3 regions of the Arthrobacter sp. KUASC02 genome follow, and region 3 is predicted to be linked to each of the others. Evidence: predicted binding sites of a transcription regulator. Region 3 holds the regulator's gene; each other region holds the start of a gene.

Region 1 (5,620 bases), 2.7 Mb from region 3:
CCCCCGCACGGATATTTTCCGGGCGGGGGCCTTTTCCGCGGGGACACCATCGCGTCTACTGGAACCCGCCAGTAGCATGGGCGAATGAGCCAAGTCACATGCGATCTGACCATCTCCCTTGACGGCTTCCTCGCCGGACCGAACCAAAGCCTGGCGGAACCGCTCGGCGAAGGCGGAGAGGTCCTGCACAGGTGGCAGTTCGAAGAGGCCGAGTCCAACGCAGCGGCGCGCGAAGGCATCCTCGCCGCGGGCGCCTTCATCATGGGACGGAACATGTTCGCAGGCCCCGGGCCCGGGGCCTGGAGTGAGGACTGGCGCGGATGGTGGGGCGAGGAGCCGCCCTATCACGCACCGGTATTCGTACTCACGCATCATCCACGCGAGCCCCTGGAAATGCAGGGCGGCACCACGTTCAACTTCGTGACCGACGGGATCGAATCGGCCCTGGACCAGGCGCGGAAGGCCGCCGGCGGCAAGGACATCGCCATTGCCGGCGGAGCACAGACCGCCCGCCAGTACCTTTCAGCGGGACTGATCGACGAGCTGCGGCTCCACATCGCGCCGATCATCCTGGGAGCAGGCGAGCGGCTGCTGGACGGCGTCGGGAACCTCAAGCTGGAGCCGACCGAAGTGGGCGGGACCAGCCTCGTCACCCACGTGCGTTACCGGGTAAGCCACTGAAGCGCTGGCCCGCAATCGCCGGACGCCAGTTAGCGGACGTTGCGGTGCCCTTCGAATACGATCTTGTGATGCCTCTCCTTATCGCTCCGGAAGTCAGTTACCAATCGTCCTGGCTGGAAGGATCCGCAGAATTCGGCGGCGCCCGCCGGGACGGCGGCGGCGCGGAAGGCTGGCCCCTGGAAGAACTCAGGGAGGCCGGGGTGTTCCGCCGCTTTGTCGACGCGCTCGTCAAGGATGCATTGCCGGAGACTCCGCGGAGGACCGGGCACGTGCCCTGCACATACTTGTGGATCGTAGAAGGCGGCACGTTCCTCGGCTCGCTCGCCATCAGGCACGAACTGAACGATTTCCTCCTCAACGAGGGCGGGCACATCGGCTACAGCGTACGGCCCTCCGCCAGGCGTCGCGGCCACGCAGCCAGTGCGCTGGCCGACGCCCTGCCGATCGCCCGGGAATTGGGAATCCCCCGGGTTCTCCTCACCTGCGATGTCAGTAACGCAGGTTCCCGGGCGACCATCGAAAAGAACGGCGGCGCCTACGAAGACACGCGTAACGGTAAGCGCCGCTACTGGATCGACACCGCCTAACCGGACGCACCTGGAGTGAACTGGAGGGGCCTGTGATCCAAGCAGGCTTCAGCTTCAACGCGTGGAACCACGTCGGAGGAACGGCACCTGGCGCAGAGAGCGGAAATATCCAATGTCAGGGCCAGGGTCTACACTGAATCTATCGAACATATATTCGAATAAAGGTGTGTTGTGGGCATAGTTATCGGTCCCCGTGTGATAGATGCGGGCACGTCCCTGCTGTCAGTGCTGATCTCTCCAGTGCCGGTCGCAGCGGGCTATCCCTCGCCGGCGCAGGACTACTTTGACGGCAGGATCGACCTCAATGAACACCTCATCAAGGACATCACCAGCACCTATATCGTTCGGGTGTCCGGGGATTCGATGGAAGGGGCCGGGATCAGCGACGGCGACGAACTGATCGTCAACCGCGCCCTCCGCCCCAAGGACGGTTCAGTGGTCATCGCCGTCCTGGACGGCGAGCTGACCATCAAACGGCTCAGGATCACAGCCTCCGGAGTGCTGCTTCAGGCGGACAACCCCCGCTATCCGGACCTCCGCGTTCCAGCGCTGTCTGACCTGGTCATCTGGGGCGTGGCCACGCGGTGCCTGCACCATGTCTAGTGCGCGGGACATGCAGGCAACGGACGCGATCAGGCAGATCGCCTTGGTGGACGTCAACTGCTTCTACGCATCGGCGGAACGGGCATTCGACCCGTCGCTGGAAGGCCGCCCGCTGGTTGTCCTGTCCAACAACGACGGCTGCGCGGTCACCCGGTCCCCGGAAGCCAAGGCACTTGGAATCAGCGTGGGGGAACCATGGTTCAAGATCGCTCCGCGCGCCAAGGAATGGGGGCTGGTGGCAAAATCCAGCAATTATGAGCTCTACGGGGACATCAGCGCCCGGGTCATGGAGCTTCTGGGCCGCTATTCGGCCTGGCTTGAGGTCTACAGCATCGATGAAGCCTTCCTGGGCGTCAAAGGCACTCCAGACGAACTCCTGCGGCTCGGCCAGACCATCAAGGCCGTTGTCCGGCGCAACGTGGGGGTCCCGGTCTGCGTGGGGATTGCCGGCACCAAAACCCTCGCGAAGCTGGCCAACAAATGGGCCAAGAACAACCCCGGCCTCAGCGGCGTGTGCCATTGGGACGCCATGCCGGCACCTGCCCGCGAAGCGCTGATGGCCCGCCTGTCCGTCATTGAGCTCTGGGGCGTGGCCGGCCGGCTCACCAAACGCCTGAACGGCATGGGCATCCATTCCATCCTGGACCTCGCCCGCGCCGATCCCGTAAGGATCCGGGACCGCTTCTCAGTGGTGCTGATGCGCACTGTCCTGGAACTGCAGGGCACCGCGTGCATCCCCCTGGAGGAAGAGCGGATCGGACGTGACCAGCTCATCTTCAGCCGGTCGTTCTCCACGCCCCTCACCACCGCGGCGGACCTTCGGCAGGTCATGAGCGTCTATGCCCAGCAGGCCAGTGCCCGCCTGGCCAAGCACGGCCTGCAGGCCAAGGTCCTCACGGCCTTCGCCGGCACGTCGCACTACAACCCCCAGGACACGTCCTACCCCACCGTCTGCGTTACGCTGCCCATGCCCACCGCGGATCCCGTGCTGCTGACCCGTGCCTCGCACACCCTGCTGCCCCGGATCCAGGAAGGCACCAAGTACGTCCGTGCGGGCATCATGGTCACCGACCTGAGGCCCACGGGTCAGCAGTCGCCGCTGCCGGCATTTGCGAACCCCCACGAGGAACGCGGCATCGGAACGCTGCTGGAAGAGGTCAGCCGCCGGTACGGCAGGGGTTCCGTGGGGCTGGGCCACGCCGGCATCCGCGGAGGCCCGGACTGGTCCATGCAGCGCACCATGCTCTCACCCAGATATACGACTCACTGGGATGAACTTCCCGTCGTCAAAGCAGCCTGAGTACCCGCTGTTACACTCTGCTCATGATCGGGCTTCCCTTCGCGGGAGATGGGCTTGTGCACGGCGTTCTGACAGGGCTGGGAATCTTCGCAGCCCTGTTGTTTTACGCCTATGAGAAGCGCCGCCGCGGACTTACTGATCCGCGCCTCTGGCCCATCGCGGGCTTCGCCGTCGCCTTCGGAGCCATCGGCTCACGCGTCCTCACGTGGGATGTTTCCACGCAGGTTTCCCTGGCGGACTGGTGGGGCAACGGCGACCGCAGCATCCTGGCAGGCTTGGTGGGTGCATGGTTTGGCGTCCATCTGGGCAAACGGCTCACAGGCTACCGCGAGTCCACGGGTGACCTGCTCGCACCCGCCGTCGCACTGGCGATGGTCCTCGGACGGGTCGGCTGCCTCCTCACGGAGCTGCCGGGTACTCCGACCGGGGGCGCCTGGGGAATCGCACTCACCCCGGCGCAGGCTGCGCTGCTCGGCGGCCCCTCCGGGGCCGGGCTCCATCCGTCCTTTGCCTACGAAATCGTCTTCCATGCTGCCGCGTTCGCCGTCATGTGGCGCTTTCGCGATCGCCTCGCACACCCCGGTGACCTCTTCATCTGTTACGTGACCGCTTACGCGCTCGTCAGGTTCGGCGTGGAGTTTGTCCGCGGCAACGAGGTGCTCTGGCTGGGAATGAGCCGCCCGCAATGGTTCCTGCTGGCGGTCCTGCCCCTGTTGATCTGGCGCATGCGGCGGGTGTTCGGGAAACCGGTCCGTCCTGAGTTGAAAGGAAGAGTGGCATGAGCGAGGACAACCCTGACGTTCCCCCGAACCTGCCCCCGCACCAATCTCCGCCTCCGCCTCGGCCGCCTAAGCACGGGACGCCCCAGGAGCCGGCGGGAGGATCCATGGCGCTCGGCGTCGTCCTTGGCGCCTTGGTGCTCTATGTGGTCTATGTCGGATCCCTCATGGCCGTCGGACCCTACGCTTTGGGCTCTTTCGGCCTCGGAGGCCTGGGCGCGTTCATTCCGATCGTCCTCTATTTGCTGGTCGCTATCCTGCTGGCCATCCGGCGCCGCACGTCGCGTTTCGGCGCGGGGCTTCTGATTGGCCTCGGAATTTTTGTCCTGTTGGGCGGCGGGCTCTGCGTCGGCGCCCTAACCCAGATGGGAGGCCTGAGATGAATCCGTCACCTTTTGCTTCGGGACGGGCGCTGCCCGGCCCTGGCCAGCCGCTGCGCGGTGACCGCATCCACCGGTATGTCACGGCGTTCTGCCCCCGCTGCCACGAGACCAACCCGCCGCTCGCCCAGGTGCGGCGCCTGTCCGGGGTGCTGCTTGTCCGTGACGACCGCGTGTGGCTCGAACGCGGCTGCCCCGACCACGGCCTGGTGCGCACCCTGTACGACGAATCCCCCGAAATCCTCAGGTATCTGGAGAAGTGGCAGGCACCCACCAAACAGCACATCCCCGACCAGGCGGACAACTACCGGCCGGTACCGGAGGCGTACGCCTATGGCCTTCCGGCCATGCAGACACAGCACACCTGCATCCTGCTGCAGGACATCATCGAGCACTGCAATCTGCGCTGCCCCACCTGCTTCACCTCCTCCGGCCCGCAGTTGCAGGGGGTGGCTCCCCTCACCGAGGTACTCGCGAACGTCGACGCACGCCTTGCCCGGGAGAACGGCCGCCTTGACGTGCTGATGCTCTCGGGCGGCGAGCCCACGCTCTACCCCCATCTCGCCGAGCTGTTGGAGGAACTTGTCGCGCGGCCGATCGTCCGGATCATGGTGAACAGCAACGGCATGTTGATCGCGACCGACGACGAGCTGCTCGCCTTGCTGACCAAGCATCGCGACCGGGTGGAGGTGTACCTCCAGTACGACGGCCCCTCCAAGGAGGCGTCGATCCACCACCGCGGCGGTGATCTGACCCGCTACAAGGATGCGGCAATCTCGCGCCTGTCCGAGGCGGGCATCTTCACCACCCTGACCATGACGGCAACCCTCGGCGTCAACGACGGCGAGGTGGGTGACGTCGTCATGCGCGCCCTGGAAACCCCGTTCGTGGGTGGAGTCGCCCTGCAGCCCGTGTTCGGTTCCGGACGCGGCCACGGCATCGACCCCCTGGACCGGCTCACCCACACGGGCGTCCTTGCCCGGCTGGCCGGGCAAACCAACGGCGTGGTCTCGTGGCATGACCTGACGGCCCTTCCGTGCTCGCATCCGCACTGCGCGTCCGTGGGCTACATGCTGAAGGACGACTCCGGGGTCTGGCGCTCCCTGACCGCCCTCATCGGGCACGACCAGCTGCTCGCCTGGCTGGAGCTCAACCCGGACAGCATCGCCAACCGCATTGCCGACAGCGCGATCCCGCTTGAACTGCGCAACCTCATGAAATCATCTCTGCTCGACCTGCTGAGCGAACAGTCGTCGCTGTCCCACCCGCGGACAGCGGACCTCTGGAAGA
Region 2 (5,620 bases), 890 kb from region 3:
GCGAAAGAATCAGGCCGTGGTTGGCCTGGATAAAGACCACCTCGCCTGGGACTTCCCGGTGGACCGGCCAGCCCAGGCCGTCCACGTAGAAGGCTCGGGAGGCCTCGACACTGCGGACGCCCAATGAAATGAAGTCGACTCGAGGCTGCATTCTTAGATACTGTCATGCACATGCCCACAAATCACGGACACGACAAAGACGCCCAGGCCGACAGGGAACAGCTCGCGGCTGTCCGCGTGGCCGTCGATGAAGTTGACGAGCAGATTGTCACCCTGATTGCCCGCCGCGAACGTCTGATCCGGATTTCCGGGACGTTGAAGGGTGACGACGCGGAGGTCAGGGCTCCGGGCCGGGTGGAAAAGGTCATCCAACATGTCCGTGCCGCCGCCGAGAAAAAAGACATCGACCCGGACATTGTGGAGAAGACTTACCGCGCGATGATCACGGCTTTCACCGAGCTTGAGATGAAAGTGCACAACGCCAGCAGCTAGCGGCTCAAAGCGCAGCTAGCGCCTCAGGCGGATCCCACCCTCAGAGCGCTTCCTCCACGGGAACGTTCGCCTGGTATTCCCTGCCGTCGGCGTCGCTGAAGGCTGTCATCAGGTGGCCCTTTTCCAGCCCCAGGACCGTGGTCATGGGAAAGTTGCCGGTAATGGTGTTGCCGGAATGCGAAACGCCGCTGAGATCGAAATTCTCCTCAGTGCCGTCGTGGCTGAAGCAGTAGAAGGACACAGCTTCGCCGTTCATGAACTCGATTCCCATTCTTCGTTGATGGGAATGATCCGGTGTGGACGCGACGAGGCCAACGACATAGGCGCCCGCCCCGGGGATATTGCCGTCTATATCAAAAGTCGCCACCAAGGTGGAATCCTTGGCGGCGATGGCTACGTGCTTCAGGAGTGCGTCATGGGAGCTCATGGCTCAATCCTGCCCCCCTCGCCCGCGTCCGTCCACCCCTGATTCAGGTTTTGTCAGGGCTCCGGCGCAGTCGCGATTCATTAGAAGATATATTCGATTGTTTGCAGCATCGGGGTGCCCCGACCGGCCGGCGGCCTTCACGTCCAGGCCCGGCAACGGTACCGTGGGGGCCCATGACTTCTGCAGACCAATTTCTAGCGGCATACGATCGGCAACTCCGGACGGACGCGGAGACCCAGGGGGCGCTCGCCGTCGAGCGGCTGGGGCCCTTGCTGATGTGCACCTTCGCGGGCGGCCGGGGTTTCGTGACGTACCGAAATCTCGATGGAGCCGGTTCCCGGGCGATTGCCCGGTGGGTATTGGAAGCGCTCGCGCACTTCCGCAGGGATCCCTCCGTGGTGCGGGTGGAGTGGAAAACCCGCGGCCATGATCATGCGCCCGGACTCCATGACGCGCTGTTGCGAAGCGGATTTGAACCCGAAGAGGAGGAGTCGATCATGATCGGCCGGGTGGCCTCCTTGATCTCAGCGGTACCACTCCCGCCCGGAGTGACCCTGCGCAAGGTGGCCGCGGAAGCGGATGTCCGCGCCATGAGCGCCATGCAGGACGAAGTTTTCGGCGGTCAGGTGTCGGACGAAAACGCCGAAGCGCTCCTGCGCCGCGTGGCGTGCGGCGACGGGATGGAGCTCTGGGTTGCCGAACATCAGGGATTGATCGTGAGTGCGGGCCGCCTGGAGCCCGTGCCTGGTACCGACTTCGCAGGAATCTGGGGCGGTGCAACGCGCGAAGAGTGGCGCAGCCAGGGGATTTACCGGGCCGTCACCGCGGCCCGGGCCCAGTCCGCTGTGAAGCTGGGAAAGAAGTTCATCCACAGCGACTCGACCAGCTACTCGCGGCCGATCCTGGAGCGCTACGGGTTTCTCCGGGTATCAACAACCACGCCGTACTGTTGGCGGCGCTGACGCCAAAACGTCCCGTAAAGCTCCTGGTTCCGGCCCCGGGAAGGCTTGTGTAGGTTTTGTCCCGGCTCCGGCGTAGAATTGATTATTCGAAGATATATTCGAAAGAATTGTTTCGAACGAATCATTTCAGAACTTCCCTGCACCGGTCCGCTCCTGCGTGGCGGCCGGGGGGAGTGCACTTCCGGGAGGCGCCGATGGGCTTGTTCAGCGAGGGTGTCGACGTCGTCTGCACGCCCGCCGGCCAGCCTTCGGCGCTCACCTGGGCCGGCCGTCATTACACTGTCTGCGCAGAGCCCGTGCGCTGGTTTGAACGCAGGCGGTGGTGGGCCGAAGAAACCCGCGCACCGCTGGGTACCGGACCGGGACTTGTGGATCACGAGATCTGGCGCGTCCAGGTCCGGCCTTCTGCTGCGAACGCGGAGCCGGAAGAAGCCCTCACCCTCGACCTGACCAGGGACATCGGCAGCGGCCGGTGGCGGTTGCTGAAAATCCACGATGCCCTGAGGCCTCGATCAGCATGAGCTTCACCCATCTTCATGTTTCCACCGCCTTCAGCGCACATTACGGGGTCTCCTGGCCGGATGAGCTTGCCCAGGCTGCCGCCGCCGACGGCGCCACCGCGCTTGCCTGCACCGACAGGAACGGCCTGTACGGCACCGTCAAACACCTCAAGGCCTGCATGGCGGCGGGACTGGATCCCGTCGTCGGGGTTGACCTTGCGGTCTATGACGACGACGGCGACCTCCGGACCCAGCTCGCGGGCCGCGTCGTCGTGCTTGCCCACGGACACAACAAGGGTGCCGGCTACCGGGCCCTCTGCCGCCTGATTTCAGACGCCCATGCCCGTACCTCCGGCAAAGCCGGGGGAGTGGTGCCCGTCGCGGTCACCCGCGCCGAAATCGCTTCCAGGGCTCTGCATCCGGAAACGCTGGAACCGGTGCTGACTGTGCTGGTGGGCCCGGACTCGGACGTTGGCAGGGCGATGAGCGGCCGCCGGTACCTTCGGCCCCGCACGTTGTTCAAGCAGTGGCTGGAGAGCATGCCCAAGGGAACCGTGGCAGCCGAAGTCGTGTCCCACCTCAGCGCTCCCGGGGAGCCCCTGAGCACCGCCCACGCCGTGCGCATGCTCAAACTCGCTGCCGAGCACGGAATTCCTGCCGTCCTGACCAACGCCGTGCGGTACTGCGCGGAGGACGGGGCCGCCACAGCGGATGTGCTGGACTCTGCCCGAACCCTGAAATCCCTGACCGAACTGACCGAGGAGCCGTTGCTTCAGCCCAACGGCCGCGGGTGGCTGAAGACATCAGCCCAAATGCTCGAGCTCGGCAAGGAAATCATCCATGCCGCCGGCTACGGCGCCACCGACCTCACCAGGCTGCTCGGCCAAACCGAGGCGCTCGCGGACCGCTGCCGGATGGACCCGGTCACGGACATGGGATGGAAACAGCCGGTGGTTCCCGAAGCTTCGGTCATCGGCATTGCCGGCGATCCGCTGGCCGAACTGACCCTGCGCTGCGAGGCCGGCATCAGCCGTCGGTTCCCGGGGATCTCAGGGCGGCCCGAGGCGGAAATGCGGGCGAGGCTGGAGCATGAACTGAGGATCATCGCCAACCTTGGCTTCGCCTCCTACTTCCTCACGGTGGCCGAGGTTTCCCGAATGATCCTGGACATGGGAGTCAGGGCGGCCGCCCGGGGTTCCGGCGCCTCCAGCCTGGTGAACTACCTGATCGACGTCAGCCAGGTGAACCCCCTGCAGCACGACCTCATTTTCGAACGGTTCCTCTCCAATGACCGGGCAACTCTTCCGGACATCGACATTGATGTGGAAAGCGCCGAGCGGCACAACGTCTACCGAAGGATCTTCGACCGCTTCGGGGCCGAGCGTGTCACCCTCATGAGCATGCAGAACGGCTACCGCGCTCGCGGTGCAGTCCGGGACGCCGGCCACGCACTGGGCATGGACGACGGCGACATCGGCGAGATCGCCAAGCAGCTGTGGCGGTTCTCGGCAAGGAACTTCCGTGAAGCCCTGGTGGAAAAACCCGAACTGAAGGAATTCGCAGGAAGGGTGGAGCAGCGCGAGTTCGCGGAAAACCAGCAACTGGACCTGCTCGTAGACCTGACCGAGAGGCTGGACCGCCTGCCACGGCACATTTCCATGCATCCCTGCGGCGTAATCCTTGGCGACGCCATGCTGCTGGACCGGACCCCCGTTCAGCCCAGCGGTCTCGGCCTGCCCATGAGCCAGTTCGATAAACACGACATGGATCCGATGGGGATGCTCAAGCTGGATGTCCTCGGCGTCCGAATGCAGAGCGCCATGGCTTTTGCCGTCCGTGAGGTGGTCCGGCTGCACCCTTCGAAGGCTGAGGTGGTGGCTGCAGGTGCCCATCCTCCCGGAGCGGACGGCACGGGACCGGACTTCATCTCAGCCGACGGGCACATTGACCTCAATGCCGTACCGCTCGATGACGAACCAACCTACGAGCTGATCCGAAGTACGCATACCCTGGGCTGTTTCCAGATCGAATCTCCCGGTCAGCGGGAACTGATCGGCAAAATGGCGCCGCGTGAATTCAACGACCTCATCATCGACATATCGCTGTTCCGCCCCGGGCCCATGAAATCGGACATGGTCCGTCCCTTCCTTGAACACCGCCACGGATTCGCGCCGGAGGTCTATCCGCACCCGGACCTCAAACCGGTGCTCCAGGAAACCCACGGCGTGACGGTCTTCCATGAGCAGATCCTGAAGACATTCGACGTCATGACCAAATGCGGGCTTGCCCGGGCTGATGAATTCCGCCGGGCCCTGGGGAACGAACTCCTGGAACCCAAAGTCGAGGAATTCTTCCGCAGGGAAGCCCGGGCGCGGGGTTACACCCCCGAGGTCGTGGACAAAGTCTGGGGAACCCTCAAGGCCTTTGGCAGCTTTGGCTTCTGCAAGGCACACGGGGCAGCCTTCGCCGTGCCCACCTATCAGTCGGCCTGGCTGAAGGCCCACCACCCCGAAGCTTTCCTCGCCGGGCTGTGGGAACACGATCCCGGCATGTATCCCAAGCGGCTCCTGGTGGCTGAAGCCCGGCGGCTGGGGATCCCCATCCTGCCCCTGGACATCAACAGGAGCCAGGCCGAGTACCGGGTGGAGCGGGTCGGATCAGGGCCTGACCGCGGGAGGCTTGGCATCCGGCTCAGCCTGAACGGCATCTACGGGCTCTCCGGGGCTGAACTGAAAAGGATCGTTGCCGGCCAGCCCTACGACTCACTGGCAGACCTGAGGGCTCGCTCCAGGCTGAGCAAGCCCAGCATCAAGCGGCTTGCCCAGCTGGGGGCTTTCGATGCGCTGCACCGGGAATCCGGCGGAGCCGCCAACCGGGCGGACCTCGTCCAGCACCTCCAGACCCTCCAGAACCGCCCGGGCAAGAAGGGCATTGAGGTCATCGAGGGCCAGCTGTCCCTGCCTCTTGGCGACGTTGAACTCAAGAACCTGAAGGCCGAACTTCCTGCTCCAAGCATGATCGAAAACGTGCGGGCCGAACTTGACCTGATGGCGGTGGATGTCAGCGAACACCTGATGGCCAGCCACCGGCCCCTGCTCGACCGGCTGGGCGTGACCACCGCGGATAAGCTCCTGGGACTCCGGAACGGCACCGAAGTGTTGGTGGCCGGGGTCCGGATTGCCACACAGACACCGCCGATGCGCGGCGGGCGCCGGGTGGTGTTCATCAGCATCGACGAC
Region 3 (5,620 bases):
ACATCGTGATGTCCACTGGTGCCGACACCGTAGTGGTGGATGCCGAGCTGGCACCGTCACAGCGGCGCGGACTCGAGGACATCGTGAAGGTCAAGGTCATCGACCGCACCGCCCTGATCCTGGACATCTTCGCCCAGCATGCCAAGAGCCGCGAAGGCAAAGCCCAGGTGGAGCTGGCGCAGCTCGAGTACCTCCTCCCGCGCCTGCGCGGCTGGGGCGAATCCATGTCCCGCCAGGCCGGCGGCCAGGTGGGCGGCGCAGGCGCCGGCATGGGCTCCCGTGGCCCCGGTGAAACCAAAATCGAACTGGACCGGCGCCGGATCCGCACCAGGATGGCCAAACTGCGGCGCGAAATCGCCGCAATGAAGCCGGCGCGGGAAACCAAGCGGGCCAACCGCCGTCGTAATTCCGTGCCGTCCGTAGCCATCGCAGGGTACACAAACGCCGGAAAGTCCTCGCTGCTGAACCGGCTGACCGACGCCGGGGTCCTGGTCGAGAACGCCCTGTTCGCGACGCTGGATCCCACCGTCCGCAAAGCGGAAACAGCCGATGGCCTGGGCTACACCCTGGCGGACACCGTGGGCTTCGTGCGGTCCCTTCCCACCCAGCTGGTGGAAGCGTTCCGCTCCACGTTGGAGGAAGTGGCCGATTCGGACCTCATCCTGCACGTGGTGGACGTCTCGCATCCCGATCCGGAAGGCCAGATCGCCGCGGTCCGGGCAGTGTTCAGCGAAGTGGACGCCCGCAAGGTCCCGGAGATCATCGTGCTGAACAAGGCCGACGCCGCGGATCCCTTCGTCGTGGAACGCCTCAAGCAGCGCGAACCCCGCCACGTGGTGGTCTCCGCCCGCACCGGGCAGGGCATCGCCGAGCTCCTGAAGGCGATCAGCGAATCCATTCCGCGGCCCAGCGTCAAGATGGAACTGCTGATTCCCTACAACCGCGGGGACCTGATCAGCAAACTCCACGAAACGGACGCCGAAATCCTTCGCCTGGATCATGAGGAGGAGGGCACCCGCGCCCTCGTCATGGTGCGCGAAGGGCTCGCCGCTGAACTGGAATCCTTCATCAGCAATGTCTGATCCCGGGGCCGGAGAAACCAGCGGCTCCGCCGGCGAGGAGTTCGTCATCGAACTTCTCGACCGGGCAGTGTCCGGCATGGGCGGACAGAGCCGCAGCGGCCAGCACGAGATGGCCAGGCAGGTGGCGCGCGCTATCGACAGCGGCGACCACCTGCTGGTCCAGGCCGGCACCGGCACGGGCAAGTCCTTGGCATACTTGATTCCGCTGATTGCGCATTCACAGGTCAGCGACAAACCCACTTTGGTGTCCACTGCCACCCTGGCCCTGCAGACCCAGATCGTGGGCAGGGACCTTCCCCGGCTGCTGGAAACCATCACCCCCGCGCTGGAGCGCCCCGTTAAGGTCGCGCTCGTCAAGGGCCGGGCAAACTACGTCTGCCGGCACAAGCTCGACGGCGGGTTCCCCTCCGAAGAGCCTTCGGAGGGACAGCTCTTCTCCCTGGGCGAGGACACCAGCGTCCCGCACTTCGCCGCGTCCTTGGGCGGTCCGGCCTCGCAGCTGGGCAAGGAAGTGGTCAGGCTCCGGGAGTGGGCTGAGAAAACGGCCACGGGGGACCGGGATGAACTGATGCCGGGGGTGACGGACCGTGCCTGGCGGCAGGTGTCCGTCACGTCGATGGAATGCCTGGGCGCGCAGAAATGTCCCATGGCTGCCGAATGCTTCAGCGAACTGGCCCGCCAGGACGCCGCCGAGGCTGACGTCGTGGTCACCAACCATGCCATGCTGGCCGTCAGCGCCTTCGAAGGCCTGGCAGTCCTGCCGGAGTACGACGTCGTGGTGGTCGACGAGGCGCACGAGCTGCAGGACCGGGTAACGGGAGCGGTCTCCGGCCAGCTGTCCGTGGCCATGGTCCACGCCGCCGCCTCCGGCGCCCGGAAAAATACGGGAATCACGGTGGATGCACTCAATAACGCTGCTGCGAACCTTGAACTGGCCATCGCCGGAGTCCCCAGCGGCCTTCTGCCCAACGGCCTCAACGACGAACAGCTCGACTGCGTCGACCAGTTGCGGGAAGCCTGCCGCGCCGCCCTGTCCGACTCCAAGGGGGACAGCGCCAACACGGCCGACGGCGGACGCCAGCTCGCCCGGTCGCGCCTGATGGTCATCCTTGAGCTCTGCGAACGCCTGATTGCCGCGCGGGAAAACCGCGAAGTGGTCTGGTTTTCGCGAAACAGCACCTTTGACCCGCAGCAGGGCTACTCCCAGCCGGACGATGCGGCGCCGGCCCTGATCAACATTGCACCGCTGAGTGTGGCTGGAAAGCTCCGTGACGGGCTCTTTGCGGGCCATACAGTGATCCTGACCTCGGCCACCCTCGCCATAGGATCGGCCTTCGAACCCGCCGCCGGCGGGCTCGGGCTCGTGGGACAGGGCGCACCCAGCTGGACCGGAGTGGACGTCGGGTCCCCTTTTGACTATCCCAAGCAGGGAATCCTCTACGTGGCCAGCCATCTGCCGAAGCCCGGCCGGGGGACATCCCCTGAAGCGCTGGATGAGCTGGAGAAACTTATCCGGGCCTCGGGCGGCGGGGCACTGTGCCTCTTTTCGTCGCGGCGGGCCGCCGAAGAAGCGGCAGAAGCCATGCGCCCGCGGCTGGATGTCAGCATCCTGTGCCAGGGCGAATCGACCATGACCGCACTCGTGCGGCAGTTCGCCGACGAACCGGACACCTGCCTTTTCGGCACCATGTCCCTGTGGCAGGGTGTTGACGTCCCCGGCGGGTCATGCCGGCTGGTGGTCATCGACCGGATTCCGTTCCCGCGGCCGGATGACCCGCTCATGACGGCACGCTCCCGGGCCGTGGCCCAGGCGGGCGGCAACGGCTTCATGTCGGTATCGGCCACCCACGCCGCGATCCGGCTGGCCCAGGGAGCAGGCCGGCTGATCCGCTCCACGGGCGACAAAGGTGTTGTGGCCGTCCTGGACTCCAGGCTGTCCACGGAGCGTTACGGGGGCTTCCTGCGGGCTGCCCTGCCACCGTTCTGGCCCACCACTGATCCGGCCATCGCGGTTGCGGCGCTGAGCCGGCTTGCACAGGCTCCGGCAGAGGCCGCTTCCGCCTGAAGGAGTGCGCTGCTACAGCGAGCGAAGGACCGAAACGACCTTGCCCATGATGGTGGCGTGATCGCCCAGGATGGGTTCGTACTGCGTGTTCTGGGGCAGCAGCCAGGTGTGGCCGTCCCGCTGGCGGAACGTCTTGACTGTGGCTTCATCATCGAGGAGGGCGGCAACAATGTCGCCGTTGGCGGCGTCGCTCTGCCGGCGCACCACAACCCAGTCGCCGTCGCAGATCGCCGCGTCGATCATGGAATCGCCGGACACCTTCAGCATAAATAGCTCCCCGTGGCCCACCAGTTGCCGTGGCAGCGGCATCAGGTCCTCGACGACCTGGTCAGCCAGGATCGGGCCGCCGGCAGCGATCCGCCCGACCAAGGGGACCATGGCCGTATCCGTTGCCGTGGCCAGTTCGGAAACAGACAGGCCGCCGACGGTACGCAGCCGGGCAGGCTTCTCCACGCCGGTGATTTTGGCCGTACCCTCGTCCAGGGTCAACGGCATCAGGACTTCCATGGCACGCGGCCGCTTGGGGTCGCGGCGGAGGTAGCCCAGCTTCTCAAGCTGCGAGAGCTGGTGGGTGACGCTGGAGAGGCTGGCCAGCCCCACGGTGTCGCCGATTTCACGCATTGACGGCGGGTAGCCGTTGTCGTTGACGGAGCGCTGGATCGTTTCCAGAATTTTCTTCTGACGTACTGTGAGGCCCTTCGGCTTCGCTGATGACTGCTGGCTCCGCTGCGTAGCCCTGCCGCCGGTGGCTTGTGCTGCCATGTTCGCCAACGCCTTTCCGTTCTCCCCGGCCTCCATCGCTGCAGGTGCCGGGAACTTCCGGCCTGAAATGTCAGACCCTGCTGATCAACTGCAGAAGTGGTTGTTCTGTAGCTCAAACGTAGGCCAGCCCCACAGGTTTTTCAAACATTTGTTCTAGTGAGTCTCGACAATGTTCGTTAATAAGTGCTAGAACAGAACCAGTAAAGTTCGAATATGTGTTCTAGTCGCAACGCTCCTTCGGTTCTATGTTCGAAAACCGGAACGGGCGGTCGCCGGCTTCAGGAACACAGCGGGCAGCACAGTCAGGTCCAGGAGGGCTCAGTTCATGTCAGTTACAAGCGCTATTCACGGTTCGCGTCATGATGGTTCGGCCAAGCAGGGTTTGGGACACCACGGCCCGGAATCTCCCATGCTGGGCTTCAACTGGGAGGAACGCCCGGTCGTTAAGGCGGCGAAGACCAGGTCCTCGCAGCCGCCCCTCCGACTGACCCGCCGCGGGCGCATTGTCCTGGTCGGGATTCCACTGATCCTGCTGTCCGTGCTCCTGATCTCGCTGGCCGGCTTCCTGAACTCGCCGGCGAAGGCCGCGGATTCCGCAACCGAGCTGTCCTTGACTCCCACCGTGTCGGTGACGGTTCAGCCGGGGCAGTCCCTCTGGGAGATCGCCGGGTCCGTGGCGCCCGAACGTGACCCGCGGGACGTCGTGGCCGACATTGTCCAGCTGAACAACCTCGACGGCGGCAGGGTCATGCCGGGGCAGCAGATCTTTGTCCCTTCAAACTAGGGCGCCAGGACTCAATCCAGCCCGTCAAGACCTGCTTGAGACCGGGAGGTGGCGTCACAGTTTCGGCGGCCCGGCCACCCTCACTTAAACTGTTGAAGTGACTGACCAGCTAGAGCGACTGAACCGACTTCCCCTCCGGACCAACCTTCGGGGCCTGAGCCCGTACGGTGCGCCGCAGCTGGATGTTCCCATCCTGCTCAACGTCAACGAAAACACCCATGGCGTTCCGGCCGATGTCCTCGCCGCCATCTCCGAGGCCGTGACCGCTGCCGCGGCGGGACTGAACCGCTACCCGGACCGGGAGTTCACCGAACTGCGTGAGCGCCTGGCGGAGTACCTGGGCCACGGACTGGGCGCTGAGAACATCTGGGCCGCCAACGGGTCCAATGAAGTGCTGCAGCAGATCCTGCAGGCGTTTGGCGGGCCGGGGCGTACCGCCCTCGGATTCCCGCCCACGTATTCCATGTACCCCCTGCTGGCAAGCGGCACCGACACGGGCTACATCGTCGGCCAGCGTGCGGACGATTACGGCCTCAGTGCTGAGTCGGCGGCCCGTCAGGTGCGGGAGCTCCAGCCCAACATCGTTTTCCTGTGTTCACCGAACAACCCCACCGGCACGGGCCTGGGGCTGGACGTGGTGGAAGCCGTTTACGCCGCGGGCGAGGCCAGCCAGACGGTCGTGATCGTCGATGAGGCCTACCACGAGTTTGCGCACGACGGGACGCCCAGCGCCCTCATCCTCCTGCCGGGCCGTGAGCGCCTGATCGTGTCCCGCACCATGAGCAAGGCCTTTGCCTTGGCCGGTGCAAGGCTCGGCTACATGGCGGCCGCCCCCGAGGTTACGGACGCACTGCGGCTCGTTCGGCTGCCGTACCACCTGTCCGCCATCACGCAGGCGACCGGCCTGGCAGCCCTGACACACCGCGA

Evidence for each region. Region 3 encodes LexA, which represses DNA repair genes until DNA is damaged. Its sites were predicted from a motif close to TCGAACANNTGTTCGA; they were not measured.
Region 1: the regulator LexA is predicted to act here: its motif matches at 1,411-1,426, upstream of AC6JAC_RS01800 (LexA family protein).
Region 2: the regulator LexA is predicted to act here: its motif matches at 1,968-1,983, upstream of AC6JAC_RS10360 (DUF6504 family protein).

Annotation. Positions count from the first base shown of each region.
Region 1 covers NZ_AP046053.1:398,937-404,556, reverse strand. Annotated here, with positions in the region: gene AC6JAC_RS01810 (dihydrofolate reductase family protein) at 85-681, shown strand; gene AC6JAC_RS01805 (GNAT family N-acetyltransferase) at 750-1,268, shown strand; gene AC6JAC_RS01800 (LexA family protein) at 1,440-1,871, shown strand; gene AC6JAC_RS01795 (Y-family DNA polymerase) at 1,882-3,171, shown strand; gene AC6JAC_RS01790 (prolipoprotein diacylglyceryl transferase) at 3,195-3,953, shown strand; gene AC6JAC_RS01785 (hypothetical protein) at 4,058-4,333, shown strand; gene AC6JAC_RS01780 (radical SAM protein) at 4,330-5,620, shown strand, end outside.
Region 2 covers NZ_AP046053.1:2,248,747-2,254,366, forward strand. Annotated here, with positions in the region: gene AC6JAC_RS10340 (VOC family protein) at 1-151, opposite strand, end outside; gene AC6JAC_RS10345 (chorismate mutase) at 166-492, shown strand; gene AC6JAC_RS10350 (hypothetical protein) at 533-919, opposite strand; gene AC6JAC_RS10355 (GNAT family N-acetyltransferase) at 1,093-1,881, shown strand; gene AC6JAC_RS10360 (DUF6504 family protein) at 2,076-2,402, shown strand; gene AC6JAC_RS10365 (DNA polymerase III subunit alpha) at 2,399-5,620, shown strand, end outside.
Region 3 covers NZ_AP046053.1:3,136,790-3,142,409, reverse strand. Annotated here, with positions in the region: gene hflX (GTPase HflX) at 1-1,082, shown strand, start outside; gene AC6JAC_RS14555 (ATP-dependent DNA helicase) at 1,075-3,147, shown strand; gene lexA (transcriptional repressor LexA) at 3,160-3,909, opposite strand; gene AC6JAC_RS14545 (LysM peptidoglycan-binding domain-containing protein) at 4,235-4,693, shown strand; gene AC6JAC_RS14540 (histidinol-phosphate transaminase) at 4,791-5,620, shown strand, end outside.